Regions from separate parts of the Streptomyces sp. DSM 41931 genome, predicted to be linked through region 3. Evidence: riboswitches for the same ligand, from Rfam matches in the RefSeq annotation. Region 3 holds a riboswitch; each other region holds the start of a gene.
What was found. Region 3 has a riboswitch for cyclic di-AMP ahead of ACP7TJ_RS12965 (transglycosylase family protein). Riboswitches for the same ligand answer to the same signal wherever they lie in the genome.
Positions count from the first base shown of each region.

Region 1: linked by a shared signal. The riboswitch ahead of ACP7TJ_RS24880 (M23 family metallopeptidase) and the one ahead of ACP7TJ_RS12965 (transglycosylase family protein) in region 3 are both predicted to bind cyclic di-AMP.
Region 2: linked by a shared signal. The riboswitch ahead of ACP7TJ_RS20235 (C40 family peptidase) and the one ahead of ACP7TJ_RS12965 (transglycosylase family protein) in region 3 are both predicted to bind cyclic di-AMP.

Region 1 covers NZ_CP189902.1:5,388,616-5,393,752, forward strand. The annotation lists gene ACP7TJ_RS24870 (M16 family metallopeptidase) at 1-299, shown strand, start outside; gene ACP7TJ_RS24875 (M16 family metallopeptidase) at 296-1,684, shown strand; cyclic di-AMP (ydaO/yuaA leader) riboswitch at 1,884-2,048, shown strand; gene ACP7TJ_RS24880 (M23 family metallopeptidase) at 2,061-2,834, shown strand; gene ACP7TJ_RS24885 (GntR family transcriptional regulator) at 3,034-3,738, shown strand; gene ACP7TJ_RS24890 (HPr family phosphocarrier protein) at 3,875-4,156, opposite strand; gene ACP7TJ_RS24895 (GNAT family N-acetyltransferase) at 4,333-5,137, shown strand, end outside.
Region 2 covers NZ_CP189902.1:4,331,481-4,336,617, reverse strand. The annotation lists gene pcrA (DNA helicase PcrA) at 1-2,409, opposite strand, end outside; cyclic di-AMP (ydaO/yuaA leader) riboswitch at 2,667-2,822, shown strand; gene ACP7TJ_RS20235 (C40 family peptidase) at 2,830-4,002, shown strand; gene ACP7TJ_RS20230 (hypothetical protein) at 4,107-4,460, opposite strand; gene ACP7TJ_RS20225 (LuxR C-terminal-related transcriptional regulator) at 4,682-5,137, opposite strand, start outside.
Region 3 covers NZ_CP189902.1:2,821,945-2,827,081, reverse strand. The annotation lists gene ACP7TJ_RS12975 (cytochrome P450 family protein) at 1-927, shown strand, start outside; gene ACP7TJ_RS12970 (transglycosylase family protein) at 1,120-2,055, shown strand; cyclic di-AMP (ydaO/yuaA leader) riboswitch at 2,275-2,443, shown strand; gene ACP7TJ_RS12965 (transglycosylase family protein) at 2,448-3,146, shown strand; gene eno (phosphopyruvate hydratase) at 3,415-4,695, shown strand; gene ACP7TJ_RS12955 (FtsB family cell division protein) at 4,796-5,137, shown strand, end outside.

The DNA.
Region 1 (5,137 bases), 2.6 Mb from region 3:
CCCAGGCCCAGCTGGAGCGCGAGTGGCTCGACCGGCTCGGCACGGTCGCCGGCCGCGCCGACGAACTGTGCCGCTACGCCGTGCTGTTCGGCGACCCGCAGCTCGCCCTGACCGCCGTGAGCCGGGTTCTGGAGGTGACGGCCGAGGAGGTCCAGGAGGTCGCCAAGGCGCGCCTGCGGCCCGACAACCGCGCGGTGCTCGTCTACGAGCCCGTCGCCCCCGCGGCCGGTGACGCCGCCGACGAGACCGAGGAAGCCGCCGCAGCCGGCGCCGACGAGAACGAGGAGACGGCGAAGTGACCGAGCTCGCCACGATGGAGTTCCACCCCCGGCCGCAGGGGGGCGAGGCCAAGCCCTGGGCCTTCCCGGCCCCCGAGCGCGGCACCCTCGACAACGGCCTGACCGTGCTGCGCTGCCACCGCCCCGGACAGCAGGTCGTCGCCGTCGAGGTGGTCCTCGACGCGCCCCTGGACGCGGAGCCCGAGGGGATCGACGGCGTCGCCACGATCATGGCGCGCGCCTTCTCCGAGGGCACCGACAAGCACTCCGCCGAGGAGTTCGCCGCCGAGCTGGAGCGCTGCGGCGCCACCCTCGACGCGCACGCCGACCATCCCGGCGTCCGCCTCAGCCTCGAGGTGCCGGCCTCCCGGCTCGCCAAGGCGCTCGGTCTGGTCGCCGACGCCCTGCGCGCGCCCGCCTTCGCCGACAGCGAGACCGAGCGGCTGGTCCGCAACCGCCTGGACGAGATCCCGCACGAGCTGGCGAACCCGTCCCGCCGCGCCGCGAAGGAGCTCGCCAAGGAGCTGTTCCCGGCGAGTGCGCGCATGTCGCGCCCGCGCCAGGGCACCGAGGAGACCGTCGCGCGCATCGACTCCGCCGCCGTGCGCGGCTTCTACGAGAAGCACGTCCGCCCGGCCACGGCGACCGCCGTGGTGGTCGGCGACCTCACCGGCGTCGACCTGGACGCGCTGCTCGCCGACACCCTGGGCGCCTGGACCGGCTCCCAGGCCCGGCCGCGGCCCGTCCCCGCGGTGGTGGCGGACGACACCGGCCGCGTGGTCGTCGTGGACCGGCCCGGCGCCGTGCAGACGCAGCTGCTGATCGGCCGGATCGGCCCGGACCGGCACGACCGTGTGTGGCCCGCACAGGTGCTCGGCACGTACTGCCTCGGCGGCACCCTCACCTCGCGCCTGGACCGCGTCCTGCGCGAGGAGAAGGGATACACCTACGGCGTACGGGCGTTCGGCCAGGTGCTGCGCTCGGCCCCCGACGGCTCGGGCGCGGCGATGCTGGCCATCAGCGGCTCGGTCGACACCCCCCACACCGGCCCGGCGCTGGACGACCTGTGGACCGTGCTGCGCACGCTGGCCGCCGAGGGCCTCACCGACGAGGAGCGCGACGTCGCCGTGCAGAACCTGGTGGGCGTGGCGCCGCTCAAGTACGAGACGGCGGCGGCCGTCGCGAGCACCCTGGCGGACCAGGTCGAGCAGCATCTGCCGGACCACTACCAGGCCGACCTGTACCGGCAGTTGGCCGCGACCGGCACCGTGGAGGCCACGGCGGCGGTGGTGAACGCCTTCCCGGTGGACCGTCTGGTGACCGTGCTCGTCGGCGACGCGGCGCAGATCAAGGCGCCCGTGGAGGCGCTCGGGATCGGCGAAGTCACCGTCGTGACGGCCGAGTAGAGCCGCAGCGGGACGCACGCGCGAGAGCCCCGGTGGCGGGAACGTCACCGGGGCTCCCTTATGCCCGGATTGGGGCGGAGGTTGCCTGTCTGCCCTGTGGGATGCGCTACAAAACCCGGGAATCGTTTGGGGATTGCGAGAGGTGCCGCTTAGTTTCGTGCGGGCTGTTCGTCGGGCAGTGCGCCGCATCCGCGGCAGCGGACAGTCATCGCCGAGTCCCCGTACGGCGCGAGCCAGGGGAGCCGGGGACCCAATGCAGTCCCTGGGGTGAATCGGACGCCCGCGCGTGTCGCGAGGGGGTCCGTAGGAGACCTTCCTGCTCCGAACCCGTCAGCTAACCCGGTAGGCGAGAGGGAAGGAAAGGACCAGCTTGTACATGGCGTTCACCCGCGCCACCGGGAAGCACCGTCGTCCCAGCCGCGTCCAGCGCGGCACCGCCCGCGCCGCGGGCGTCGCGGCCCTCGCGGGCACCGGCGTCGTCGGCTCCCTCGCGGCCCCCGCGCTCGCCGCCGAACCGGCCGCGGCCCAGACCGGCCTCACTCCCGTCGTCACCCTCGGCGACGTGGTCGCCGACCGCATCGACGCCCAGGCCGCGGCCCAGCACGAGGCCGCCCGCGTGGCGGCCGAGGAGGCCGCGCGCAAGGCGGCCGAGGAGGCGGCCCGCGAGCGGGCGGCCGAGGAGGCCGAGAAGGCCCGCGCCGAGCAGGAGCGCGCCGCGCGTGAGGCGGAGCGCAAGCGCCTCAACACCTTCGTCTCCCCGATCCCCGGCTCGTACGTGTCGACCTCCTACCAGAGCGGCGGCGCCATCTGGTCGTCCGGCAGCCACACCGGGATCGACTTCCACGCCGCCAGTGGCACGCCCGTCCAGTCCGTCGGCGTCGGCACGGTCGTCGAGGCCGGCTGGGGCGGCGCGTACGGCAACCAGGTCGTCATCAAGATGCACGACGGCACGTACACCCAGTACGCGCACCTGTCGTCGATCGCGGTGTCGGTGGGCCAGGAGGTCACCGCGGGCCAGCAGATCGGCCTGGCCGGCGCCACCGGCAACGTCACCGGCGCCCACCTGCACTTCGAGGCGCGCATGTCCGCCGAGTACGGCTCCGACCTCGACCCGGTGGCCTACCTCCGGTCCCACGGCGTGAACATCTGAGGCGCGCCCTCCCGCCTTCCGGGCCCCGGCTCTTCGTGAGCCGGGGCTTTCGGCGTTTTCGGGCGTCCGTCCGGACGCCGCCTGTCCAAAAATTATGTATGGATTCCGGTCCGCCGTCGGAAATTGTCGTCGGTTGCAATAGAGTCACGAACGGACGTCAAGCGTCGACGTTTCACGGGGATTAAGCCGGAGGTCGGTCATGCGTATTCCCGCGCACTCGGTGTGCACGGCGATCCGGGACGACATCGTCGCCGGTGTCCACGAGCGCGGGGGCCGGCTCACCGAGGAACTGCTCGCCCGCCGCTACGGGGTCTCCCGCGTCCCCGTCCGCGAGGCGCTGCGCACCCTGGAGGCGGAGGGGTTCGTGGTGACCCGGCGGCACGCGGGCGCGTGCGTGGCGGAGCCCACCGAGCAGGAGGCCGCCGACCTGCTGGAGATGCGCCGGCTGCTGGAGCCCCTCGGCGCCTCCCGGGCGGCCCAGCGGCGCACCGACGCCCATCTCAAGGTGCTGCGCGGCCTGGTCAGACTGGGGCAGGAACGCGCACGTCAGGGCAACAGCGAGGATCTGCGCTCGCTGGGCGGATGGTTCCACGAGACGCTCGCCCAGGCCTCCGGCAGCCCGGCGCTGACGTCGATGCTGACCCAGCTCAGGCACAAGATCGCCTGGATGTACGCGGCCGACGGCCCGCCCGACCCGGTCGCGTACTGGGCGGAGCACGGCGCGATCGTGGACGCCGTGGCGCGCGGCGACGGCGAGCGGGCGCGGACCCTCACGGCCCTGCACACCGAGCAGGCGGACGCCGGACGCCGGCTGCGGTTCGGCTCCGGCGCCGCACGCGCCGTCGGCACGGACCGTGTGAGGAACTCGCAACATCCCGTAAACATGACGAGCCTGCGCCATTAACACAGGTCCCGTATACAAAGAGGGCGCAAATGGCGGGGGCTTTTCCTGCTGCCCGGAAATGGGAATGGGAAAGGCCCGCCCGGTGGTCCGGACGGGCCTTTCCGCGTCACACGGCAGTCGCGTGCGTAATTCGGATTCAGACGGTCTCGGGAAGTTCCTCGAGACCCTCGGCGACCAGCTTCGCCAGCCGGTCCAGGGCGGCGTCCGCGCCCTCGGCGTCGGAGGCGAGGACGATCTCCTCACCGCCCTGGGCGCCCAGGCCCAGGACGGCCAGCATCGAGGCCGCGTTGACGGGGGTGCCCCCGGCCTTGGCGATCGTCACCGGGACGCCTGCGGCCGTGGCGGCTCGGACGAAGATGGAGGCGGGGCGGGCGTGGAGACCCTCGGCCCAGCCGACGTTGACGCGGCGCTCAGCCATGTGTTGCTGCCCTTCGCTGTTCAGGGTTGTCTAGACCAGTCTTCCATATCGTGGCGCGTGCCCGGAGCGGCGTCCGGGACGGCCCCCACGACCGCCGGGCCGCGGCCTCGGCCCGGCGGTCGTCCACCACAGACTGCCTCGCGCCGCTGTCGGACGCGAGCCGTACTCTGGGGCCCATGCAGACCTCGTCGGAGCGCCACGAGTACCCCGCCCACTGGGAGGCCGACGTGGTGCTGCGCGACGGCGGCACCGCACGCATCCGCCCCATCACCGTCGACGACGCCGAGCGCCTGGTCAGCTTCTACGAGCAGGTGTCCGACGAGTCGAAGTACTACCGCTTCTTCGCGCCCTACCCGCGGCTGTCCGCCAAGGACGTGCACCGCTTCACCCACCACGACTTCGTGGACCGGGTCGGGCTCGCGGCGGCCGTCGGCGACGACTTCATCGGCACCGTGCGCTACGACCGCATCGGCGCCGGCGGGCGGCCCGCGACCGGCGCGGAGGCCGACGAGGCCGAGGTCGCCTTCCTGGTGCAGGACGCCCACCAGGGCCGGGGCGTCGCCTCCGCCCTGCTGGAGCACATCGCCGCCGTCGCCAGGGAGCGCGGCATCCGCCGTTTCGCCGCCGAGGTGCTGCCCGCCAACACCAAGATGATCAAGGTGTTCACCGACGCCGGATACCGCCAGAAGCGCAGCTTCGAGGACGGCGTGGTGCGCCTGGAGTTCGACCTCGAACCCACCGACCGCTCCCTGGCCGTGCAGTACGCGCGCGAGCAGCGCGCGGAGGCCCGCTCGGTGCAGCGGCTCCTCGCGCCCGGCGCGGTCGCCGTCATCGGCACCGGCCGCGCTCCCGGCGGCGTCGGGCGCAGCATCCTCGACAACATCCGCGACGGGGGCTTCACCGGCCGCCTCTACGCCGTCAACGGGGCGCTGCCCGAGGGGCGGAAGGAGCTCGACGGCGTCCCCGCCTTCCGTTCCGTGC
Region 2 (5,137 bases), 1.5 Mb from region 3:
CTCCGCGTTCGCTCCCGTGCCCTTCACCGCGACGACCGTGCCCAGGCCGAACTGGTCGTGCGTGACCCGGTCCCCGACCGCCAGCGACACCACGGGCTTCTCCGAGGTGCGGCGGGTGGCGAAGCCGGACGCGCCCGACGCGGACGAGCGGGAGCGGGTCGACGACAGCGACGCCGCCACGCCGGACACGGCGCCGGAGGCCACCGGCCCACTGGCCCCGGTCCTCTTCCACTCCACATGCGTGGCCGGGATCTCCTCCAGGAACCGCGAGGGCGGGTTGTACGACGGCTGGCCCCAGGCGCTGCGCATCGTCGACCGGGTGAGGTAGAGCCGCTCCCGGGCGCGCGTGATGCCTACGTACGCCAGGCGGCGCTCCTCCTCGAGCTCCTTGGTCTGGCCGAGGGCGCGCATGTGCGGGAAGACGCCGTCCTCCATGCCGGTGAGGAAGACGACCGGGAACTCCAGGCCCTTGGCGGTGTGCAGGGTCATCAGCGTGATGACGCCGTCGCCGTCCTCCTCGTCGGGGATCTGGTCGGAGTCGGCGACCAGGGCGACCTGCTCAAGGAAGTCGGCCAGCGTGCCGGTCTCGCCCTCGCCGCGCTCCTGCTCGAACTCCAGGGCGACGGCCGCGAGTTCCTGGAGGTTCTCGATGCGGGTCTCGTCCTGCGGGTCGGTGGAGGCCTGCAACTCGGCGAGGTATCCGGTGCGTTCGAGGATGGCCTCGAGGACCGTCGCCGGACCCACCCCCGACTCGACGACCGTACGGAGGTCCTCCATCAGCGTGTTGAACCGCTTGACGGCGTTCGCCGACCGGGCGGCCATGCCGTACGCCTCGTCGACGCGCTTGAGCGCCTGCGGGAAGCTGATCTTCTCCCGCTGGGCCAGCGCGTCGATCATGGCCTCGGCGCGGTCGCCGATGCCGCGCTTGGGGACGTTGAGGATGCGGCGCAGCGGCACCGCGTCCTCGGGGTTGGCCAGCACCCGCAGGTAGGCCAGGACGTCCCGGACCTCCTTGCGCTCGTAGAAGCGGACGCCGCCGACGACCTTGTAGGGCAGGCCGACGCGGATGAAGATCTCCTCGAAGACACGCGACTGGGCGTTGGTGCGGTAGAAGACGGCGACGTCGCCCGCCTTGGCCTTGCCCGTGTCCGTGAGACGGTCTATCTCGTCGGCGACGAACTGCGCCTCGTCGTGCTCGGTGTCGGCGACGTAGCCGGTGATGAGCGAACCGGTGCCGGCGTTCGTCCACAGGTTCTTCGGGCGGCGGGACTCGTTGCGCTCGATGACGGCGTTGGCAGCGGACAGGATCGTCTGCGTGGAGCGGTAGTTCTGCTCCAGCAGGATCGTCGTCGCGTCCGGGTAGTCCTCCTCGAACTGGAGGATGTTGCGGATCGTCGCGCCGCGGAAGGCGTAGATGGACTGGTCGGCGTCGCCCACCACGCACAGCTCGGCGGGCGGCACCTCGGCCTCCGGCGGGACGTCGACGGGGTGCTCGGAGGCGCCCCCGACCAGCTCGCGCACCAGGGCGTACTGGGCGTGGTTGGTGTCCTGGTACTCGTCGACCATGACGTGCCGGAAGCGGCGGCGGTAGTGCTCGGCGACGTCGGGGAAGGCGCGGAGCAGATTGACCGTCGTCATGATCAGGTCGTCGAAGTCCAGCGCGTTCGCCTCGCGCAGGCGGGACTGGTAGAGCGCGTAGGCCTGGGCGAGGGTCTTCTCGAAACCGTCGGTCGCCTGGGCGGCGAAGTCCTCCTCGTCGATCAGCTCGTTCTTCAGGTTGCTGATCTTGGCGCTGAAGGACTTCGGCGGGAAGCGCTTGGGGTCGAGGTCCAGGTCGCGGCAGACCAGGGCCATCAGGCGCTTGGAGTCGGCGGCGTCGTAGATCGAGAAGGACGACGTGAAGCCCAGCTTCTTGGACTCGCGGCGCAGGATCCGGACGCACGCGCTGTGGAAGGTCATGACCCACATCGCGTTCGCCCGGGGGCCGACGAGCTGCTCGACGCGCTCCTTCATCTCGCCCGCGGCCTTGTTGGTGAAGGTGATCGCGAGGATCTGGCCCGGGTGCACGCCCCGCTCGGCGAGCAGGTAGGCGATGCGGTGGGTGAGCACGCGGGTCTTGCCGGAACCGGCTCCGGCGACGATGAGCAGGGGGGAGCCGGAGTGCACCACCGCGGCGCGCTGGTTGTCGTTGAGCCCCTCCAGCAGCGCGGCGGAGTCGACCACCGGGCGCGGGGCGCCGTCCCGGTAGTAGGCGTCCCGCTCCGGTGGCACGTCGAACTTCCCGCCGAACAGGTCGTCCGGGAGGGGCTCCGGGGCGTGCTCGTCCTCGGGTGGCGGCGGGGGCTCGTCCGCCGGGCCGCGCTGGGCCTGGAGGTCCGCCAGGAAGCTGTCGTCAAAGAGGCTGCTCATCGCTCTCCGAGTCTAGGGCGCTCCACCGACAACCCGGGGCCGCCCCGGAAACATCCCGCGGCCCCTTCCGTGGGTACCGCGGCGGGCACCCTCCACGGTCAGCGCCTCACTCTGAGTGACACCGCCGACGAGGTCACGAAAATGTATCGGGCATATCACCCATCAACCTTCACAAGCGCCACACCAGTTGGCTACCGTGCGGTCCGGGCCGCTCGTCCCCCGCCGGCGAACCTCGCCGGACCGCGCGGCCCCCGCCGAGTCCGTCACTGCCCCCGTGGCAGCCGGAGCCGGGGACCCACCGAGACCTGGGGTGAATCGGCCCACTCCCGCAGGGAGCGGCCGTAGGGCAACCCTTCCGAACCACCCGCCCGAACCCGACAGCTAACCCGGTAGGCGGAGCACTGGAAGGAGTCGCCTCCCTTGGCGTCGCACCGCAAGTCGCGCACCCCCGGCACGCGCGTGGCAGGCATACGCACCCCGGCCCTCGCCACGGCCGCGCTCACCTCCGTGGCCCTGCTCTCCCAGACCGCCGACGCCGCTCCCGGCGACGACCGGCCGAGCCTGGAGGAGGTCGAGAAGAAGGTCGGCGACCTCTACCGTCAGGCCGAGTCGGCGACCGAGAAGTACAACGCGGCCAAGGAGAAGACCACCAAGCAGCGCAAGCGCGTCGACACCCTCCTCGACGACGTGGCGCAGCGCACACAGAAGCTGAACGAGGCGCGCGCGGAGCTGGGCTCCTACGCGGCCGCCCAGTACCGCACCGGCGCGGGCATGCCCGACACCGCGACCTTCCTGCTCGCGGAGACACCGCAGGACGTCTTCGACCAGCGCCAGGTGCTGGACCGGATGACCGGCCGCCAGAAGGCGGCGGTGGACGACTACGTCACCCAGCAGACCGAGACGATGAAGAAGCGGCAGGAGGCCACCGAGAGCCTCCGCACGCTCACCGAGACGCAGGGCGATCTGAAGACGGCCAAGGCCACCGTCCAGAAGAAGCTCGCCGACGCGCGTGAACTGCTGTCGAAGCTGACCGCCGAGGAGAAGGCGCGGCTCGCCGCGATCGAGAAGCGCAAGCAGGAGGAGGCCGCCCGCAAGGCCGCGGAGCTGGCCCGGCAGCAGGCGGCGCAGGAGCAGGCCCGCGAGGAGGCCGCGCAGCAGAGCGGCGGCACCTCGGAGAGCTCCGGGTCCGGCTCCACCGGCTCGGCCGACACCCCGCCGGCCGACTCCTCGTACGCCGCCAAGGCCGAGAAGGCCCTCGCCTTCGCCCGCGCGCAGATCGGCAAGCCGTACGTCTGGGGCGCGACCGGTCCCGGCTCCTACGACTGCTCGGGGCTGACCCAGGCCGCCTGGAAGGCCGCCGGCGTCTCCCTCCCGCGCACCACCTACGACCAGGTGAACGCCGGCACCACCGTCCCGGTGTCCCAGGCCCAGCCCGGCGACCTGGTCTTCTTCTACGACGACGTCACCCACGTGGGCATCTACATCGGCAACGGGATGATGATCCACGCCCCGAAGCCGGGCACGTACGTCCGCGAGGAGTCCATCTACTACGACGGCGACTCCGCGATCCACAGCATCGTCCGCCCGGCCTGACGGCCGGGTGCCGACGGGTCTACGACGACACCGCCGGCCGGGCCGGAGACGGCTCGGTCGGCGGTGTCGTGTCGACGCCGGGGCCCGGCGTTCCGGGAGCGGGCTCAGGTCCAGAGGACCGCGATGAAGATGTTGGCCACGGTCAGCAGGCCGACCAGGCCGAAGACGCCCTTGTCCACCTTCTCCTCGTCCCGCTTCACGTAGACCAGGCCGAGGATCACGATCAGCAGCGCCAGCTTCACGCCGATCTTTATGTTGTCCACGGCATAGTCCTGGGCCTGGTTGAGGCCCACCAGCACGACGCCCGTGACCAGCATCGTCAGCGCGCCGTGCAGCATCGCGGGGACGAAGCGGGCGGTGCCCGCGCCCATCGCCTTCATCTGGGTGAGGAAGCCGCCGAGCAGCGACGCGATGCCGATGATGTGCAGACCGACGAAGATGTGGAGAAGTACGTCCATGAGGCCGGAGCCTAGCCAGGGGCGTCCCCTGGCATTCCGCCGCCCTCACCCTTCCCGCCTTCGCCCCAACGGTCATCACCCTGAGTGAGAGCGAAGCGCCGTGTCCGGTCCCACGGGCACTTACGGTCATCCGACGGTCCATGGGCGACAGTTCCGCACAACCCGTGACCCGCGCGCGGCCCCCCACATCGGCAACGCAGATGATCCAGGCCCCCAGCAGCTCAGACCAGGCGGCGGGCCGTCGCCCAGCGGGTCAGCTCATGGCGGTTGGACAACTGCAGCTTGCGCAGCACCGCGGAGACATGCGACTCCACCGTCTTCACCGAGATGAACAGCTGCTTGGCGATCTCCTTGTACGCGTAACCGCGGGCGATCAGCCGCAGCACCTCCCGCTCGCGCTGGGTGAGACGGTCGAGGTCCTCGTCCACCGGCGGGGCGTCCGTCGACGCGAAGGCGTCCAGGACGAACCCGGCCAGCCGCGGCGAGAACACCGCGTCGCCCTCCTGCACCCGGAAGATCGAGTCGATCAGGTCGGCACCCGTGATCGTCTTGGTGACATAGCCGCGCGCACCGCCCCGGATGACGCCGATGACGTCCTCCGCCGCGTCCGACACGGACAGCGCGAGGAACCGCACCGGCCGCTCCGCGTCCCCCATCAACGAGACGCAGCGCCGCAG
Region 3 (5,137 bases):
GAGTTCGCCCCCCGCGTGCAGGAGCTCACCGACGACCTCATCGACCGCTTCACCGCGAGCGGCAGCGGCACCGCCGACCTCATCCACGATTTCGCCTTCCCGCTCCCCATCTACGCCATCTGCGACCTGCTCGGCGTCCCGCGCGAGGACCAGGACGACTTCCGGGACTGGGCGGGCATGATGATCCGTCACGGCGGCGGGCCGCGCGGCGGGGTGGCCCGGTCGGTGAAGAAGATGCGCGGCTACCTCGCGGAGCTGATCCACCGCAAGCGGGAGGCGCTGCCCGCCGAGCCCGTCCCCGGCGAGGACCTCATCTCGGGTCTGATCCGCGCCTCCGACCACGGCGAGCACCTCACGGAGAACGAGGCCGCCGCGATGGCGTTCATCCTTCTCTTCGCCGGCTTCGAGACCACCGTCAACCTCATCGGCAACGGCACCTACGCCCTGCTCACGCACCCGGAGCAGCGGGAGCGTCTGCAGCGGGCGCTGGCCGAGGGGGACCGCGGGCTGCTGGAGACCGGGGTGGAGGAACTGCTGCGCTACGACGGCCCGGTGGAGCTGGCGACCTGGCGGTTCGCCACCGAGCCGGTCGTCATCGGCGGGCAGCGGATCGAGACCGGCGACCCGGTCCTGGTCGTGCTGGCCGCGGCCGACCGGGACCCGGAGCGGTTCGCCGACCCGGACACGCTGGACCTGGGCCGCCGCGACAACCAGCATCTGGGGTACGGGCACGGCATCCACTACTGCCTGGGCGCCCCGCTCGCGCGTCTGGAGGGGCAGACCGCGCTCGCCACGCTTCTGACGCGTCTTCCGGATCTCAGGCTGGCGGCCGATCCGGCCGAACTGCGCTGGCGCGGCGGCCTCATCATGCGGGGTCTCCGCACGCTTCCGGTGGAATTCTCCCCTCCTTGTTCAGGGCAGACCTGACCTTCCTGTCCGTGCCCGGGGGCCGGTGCACGGAAACCTGAGACATGCTCAACTCTGTGATCTTCATGTGATCTGCACGGCATGAACTTGTGACAAGTGATCGTCTGCCTATACGTTCACCCATCAAGTACGGCGCGCTGCAAGGTTTTGCTCGCCCGTGCCGGTCCTCGCTGCCGAGTGAAAGGCTTCCGCATGCTCTCCGGGAACGGCCGACACCGTCGCCCCCGCCAGGCTCCGGCTCTGCTCGTCGCCGCCGGGGTGACCGGCTCCGCGATCGCGATTCCGCTCCTCGGGGCGGGCGCCGCCAGCGCGGCGGACGGTGAGACCTGGGACCGGGTCGCGGAGTGCGAGAGCGGCGGCTCCTGGAGCCAGAACACCGGCAACGGCTACTACGGCGGACTGCAGTTGACCCAGGACGACTGGGAGGACTACGGCGGCCTGGAGTTCGCGCCCAGTGCCGACCAGGCCAGCCGCAACCAGCAGATCACCGTGGCCGAGAGAATCCTCGCCGACCAGGGCGTCGGCAAGTGGCGCGCCTGCGGCCTGCTCACGGGTCTGAACCAGGACACCGCGTCCCCGAACGTCGACCCGGGCGTGCCGACCGACGCGGACCGGGAGGACTCCCGGAACGACGGTACCGCCACCCCGTCCGGTTCGCCGGAATCCAGTGATTCGTCCGCTTCCCCCTCTCCGTCGGCGACGTCCGGTTCGTCCGAGAAGGAGAAGAGTGACGCGAACACCGGGGCCTCTCCGTCCGCCTCCGCCACCCCCGAAGGTGACGAGTCGGACAAGTCGGGTGAGAGTGCCGGTTCTTCGGCCGCGACCGAGTCCGAGGACACAGGCTCGGGCCGCCACCGCGGTCCCGTCGCCCAGGAGGACGAGACCGCCGACGCCGTGACCCCGCCGTCCGGCCGGCACGCCTCGCGGTCCGTGGAGAGGCCCGCGGGGATCACCGACGACCGCTACACCGTGCAGACCGGCGACAGCCTCACCTCCATCGCCGACTCCCTTGCCCTGACGGGTGGATGGACGGCGCTGTATGTCGAGAACCAGCAGGTCGTCGGCGAGGACCCGGACCTGATCCTGCCCGGTCAGCGGCTTCTGGTGGACGCCGAGACCGGCGAATAGCGGTCGGAAACGGGCAGTCGAAGGCGCCCTGGGGTGGCGGCAGTTGACAGGGCGATTAGAGCTGAATGTCCGTAATAAGGACTGTGAGAGATAGATCTCAGAAGCCCTGATCATCTTTGATTATCCACCGATCGCGTGCTTACGGTCGTGACCGCTCGCCATCGCGGGCCCCGGCTGCCGCCACGCCGAATCCTGCCAGTGGCAGCACGGGAACAGTCGTCGCGTCATGCGCCGTAGGCAGGAGCGGGGGACCCAGGTAAGTGCCGCGACCGGACGGTTGACGTCCGGTACGGCTCGGGGTGAAGCCGCGTCCCGGGAGGGACGTGGCCGGGCAACTCAACCGGCCCGAACCCGACAGCTCACCTCGTAGGCGTCGGTGAGGGGATCCATCCATGCTGTTTTCCGGCAAGGGCAAGCACCGTCGTCCGTCCAAGGCCACTCGCGCCATCGCCATCGCCGGTGTCGCCGGCGCCGCCGTCGCCGGCCCGCTGATGGCGTCCGGCACGGCTTCCGCCGCCACCGCGTCCGAGTGGGACGCCGTCGCCCAGTGCGAGTCCGGCGGCAACTGGTCCATCAACACCGGCAACGGCTACTACGGCGGTCTGCAGTTCTCCGCCTCCACGTGGGCCGCGTACGGCGGCACCCAGTACGCCGCCACCGCCGACCAGGCCACCAAGGCCCAGCAGATCGAGATCGCCGAGAAGGTCCTCGCGGGCCAGGGCAAGGGCGCCTGGCCGGTCTGCGGCACCGGCCTGTCCAACGCCGCCTACAACGGCTCCTCCGCCGAGGGCTCCTCGCAGGAGTCCGGCTCCACCGAGTCGCGCGAGAGCGAGCAGAAGGCCTCCCGCTCCGCCGAGCGCCCGGCCGCCCCGGCCGAGCAGAAGGCCGAGAAGAAGACCGTCACCACCCCGACCGGCAAGAAGGTCGAGAAGGGCGACGGCGAGTACAAGGTCGTCAAGGGCGACACCCTCAGCTCGATCGCCGCGGAGCACGACGTCAAGGGCGGCTGGGCGAAGCTGTTCGACCTGAACGACGACATCGTCGACAACGCCGACCTCATCTACCCGGGCCAGCAGCTGCACCTGAAGTAAGGGCAGACCCGCAGGTCCCTCCCCGTCCCCACGGGCTCCCCGCCCCGGTGCGTTTCTTCCCCCGTACGCACCGGGGCGGGGTCATGTCCGGACGCATTCCGGTCACGGTTTTCCGAACCTGCTTTGTTCCGCGCGGAAACAATCTACGCTCGGTTCTGTCCATGAGGCGGGCGGCGAGATGGCCGATCGCCCGGAGCCGGTTAGGCTCGGACCCGCAGGGCCCCCGCGGCCCCGCTCACCCGCGTCACATCCCAAGAAGGAGATGCTCGTGCCGTCCATCGACGTCGTCGTAGCCCGGGAAATCCTGGACTCCCGAGGCAACCCCACGGTCGAGGTCGAGGTCGGCCTCGACGACGGCAGCACGGGTCGTGCCGCCGTCCCGTCCGGCGCCTCCACCGGCGCCTTCGAGGCCATCGAACTCCGTGACGGCGACGCCGGCCGTTACCTGGGCAAGGGCGTCGAGAAGGCCGTACTGGCCGTCATCGAGCAGATCGGCCCGGAGCTCGTCGGCTACGACGCCACCGAGCAGCGCCTGATCGACCAGGCGATGTTCGACCTGGACGCCACCGACAACAAGGGCTCGCTCGGCGCCAACGCCATCCTCGGCGTCTCGCTCGCCGTCGCGCACGCCGCCTCCGAGGCCAGCGACCTGCCGCTGTTCCGCTACCTGGGCGGCCCGAACGCGCACCTGCTGCCGGTGCCGATGATGAACATCCTGAACGGCGGCTCGCACGCCGACTCCAACGTGGACATCCAGGAGTTCATGATCGCCCCGATCGGCGCGGAGTCCTTCTCCGAGGCGCTGCGCTGGGGCGCCGAGGTCTACCACACCCTCAAGAAGGTCCTGAAGAGCAAGGGCCTGGCCACCGGGCTCGGCGACGAGGGCGGCTTCGCCCCGAACCTCGGCTCCAACCGCGAGGCCCTGGACCTCATCCTCGAGGCGATCAGGGAAGCCGGCTACACCCCCGGCGAGCAGATCGCCCTGGCCCTCGACGTGGCCGCCTCCGAGTTCTACAAGGACGGCGTCTACACCTTCGAGGGCAAGGAGCGCTCGGCGGCCGAGATGACCGAGTACTACGCGGAGCTCGTCGACGCGTACCCGCTCGTGTCCATCGAGGACCCGCTGTTCGAGGACGACTGGGAGGGCTGGAAGACCATCACCGACAAGCTCGGCGACAAGGTCCAGCTCGTCGGCGACGACCTGTTCGTCACCAACCCGGAGCGTCTGGCCCGCGGCATCGAGGAGGGCGCCGCCAACGCCCTGCTGGTGAAGGTCAACCAGATCGGCTCGCTCACCGAGACCCTGGACGCCGTGGAGCTGGCCCAGCGCAACGGCTTCAAGTGCATGATGTCCCACCGCTCCGGCGAGACCGAGGACGTCACCATCGCCGACCTGGCCGTCGCCACCAACTGCGGCCAGATCAAGACCGGCGCCCCGGCCCGCTCCGAGCGCGTCGCCAAGTACAACCAGCTGCTGCGCATCGAGGAGATCCTCGACGACGCCGCGGTGTACGCCGGCCGCAGCGCGTTCCCCCGCTTCAAGGGCTGAGCGCCGCTCGCGTAGGAAGCGTCGTACGTACGTCCCCGTACCCGGTCCCGTACCGTGTGCGGGGACGTACGCGTGTATGAGACGGACGAGAGGCGGGAACATGGCGGTGAAGGACCGGGACCGTTTCTCCACCGCGACCCGGATCCGGCTGATCGGTGAGCAGACCGCGGCCCGGGTCTACCGCTCGCAGACCAAGCGGCAGGCCCGCCGCTCCCGGCTGACCGGGCGCGCGGCCCTGCTCGCCCTGGTCCTCTGCTCCCTGGTCGTGGCCCTCGCCTACCCGATGCGGCAGTACGTCTCCCAGCGCGCGGAGATCGCCGACCAGCAGAAGGAGCAGGACGAGACCCGCCGCCGGGTCGAACGGCTGCGCGATCTCAAGGCCCGCTGGCAGGACGACGCGTACGCCGAGCAGGAGATCCGCAGGCGCCTGCACTACGTCATG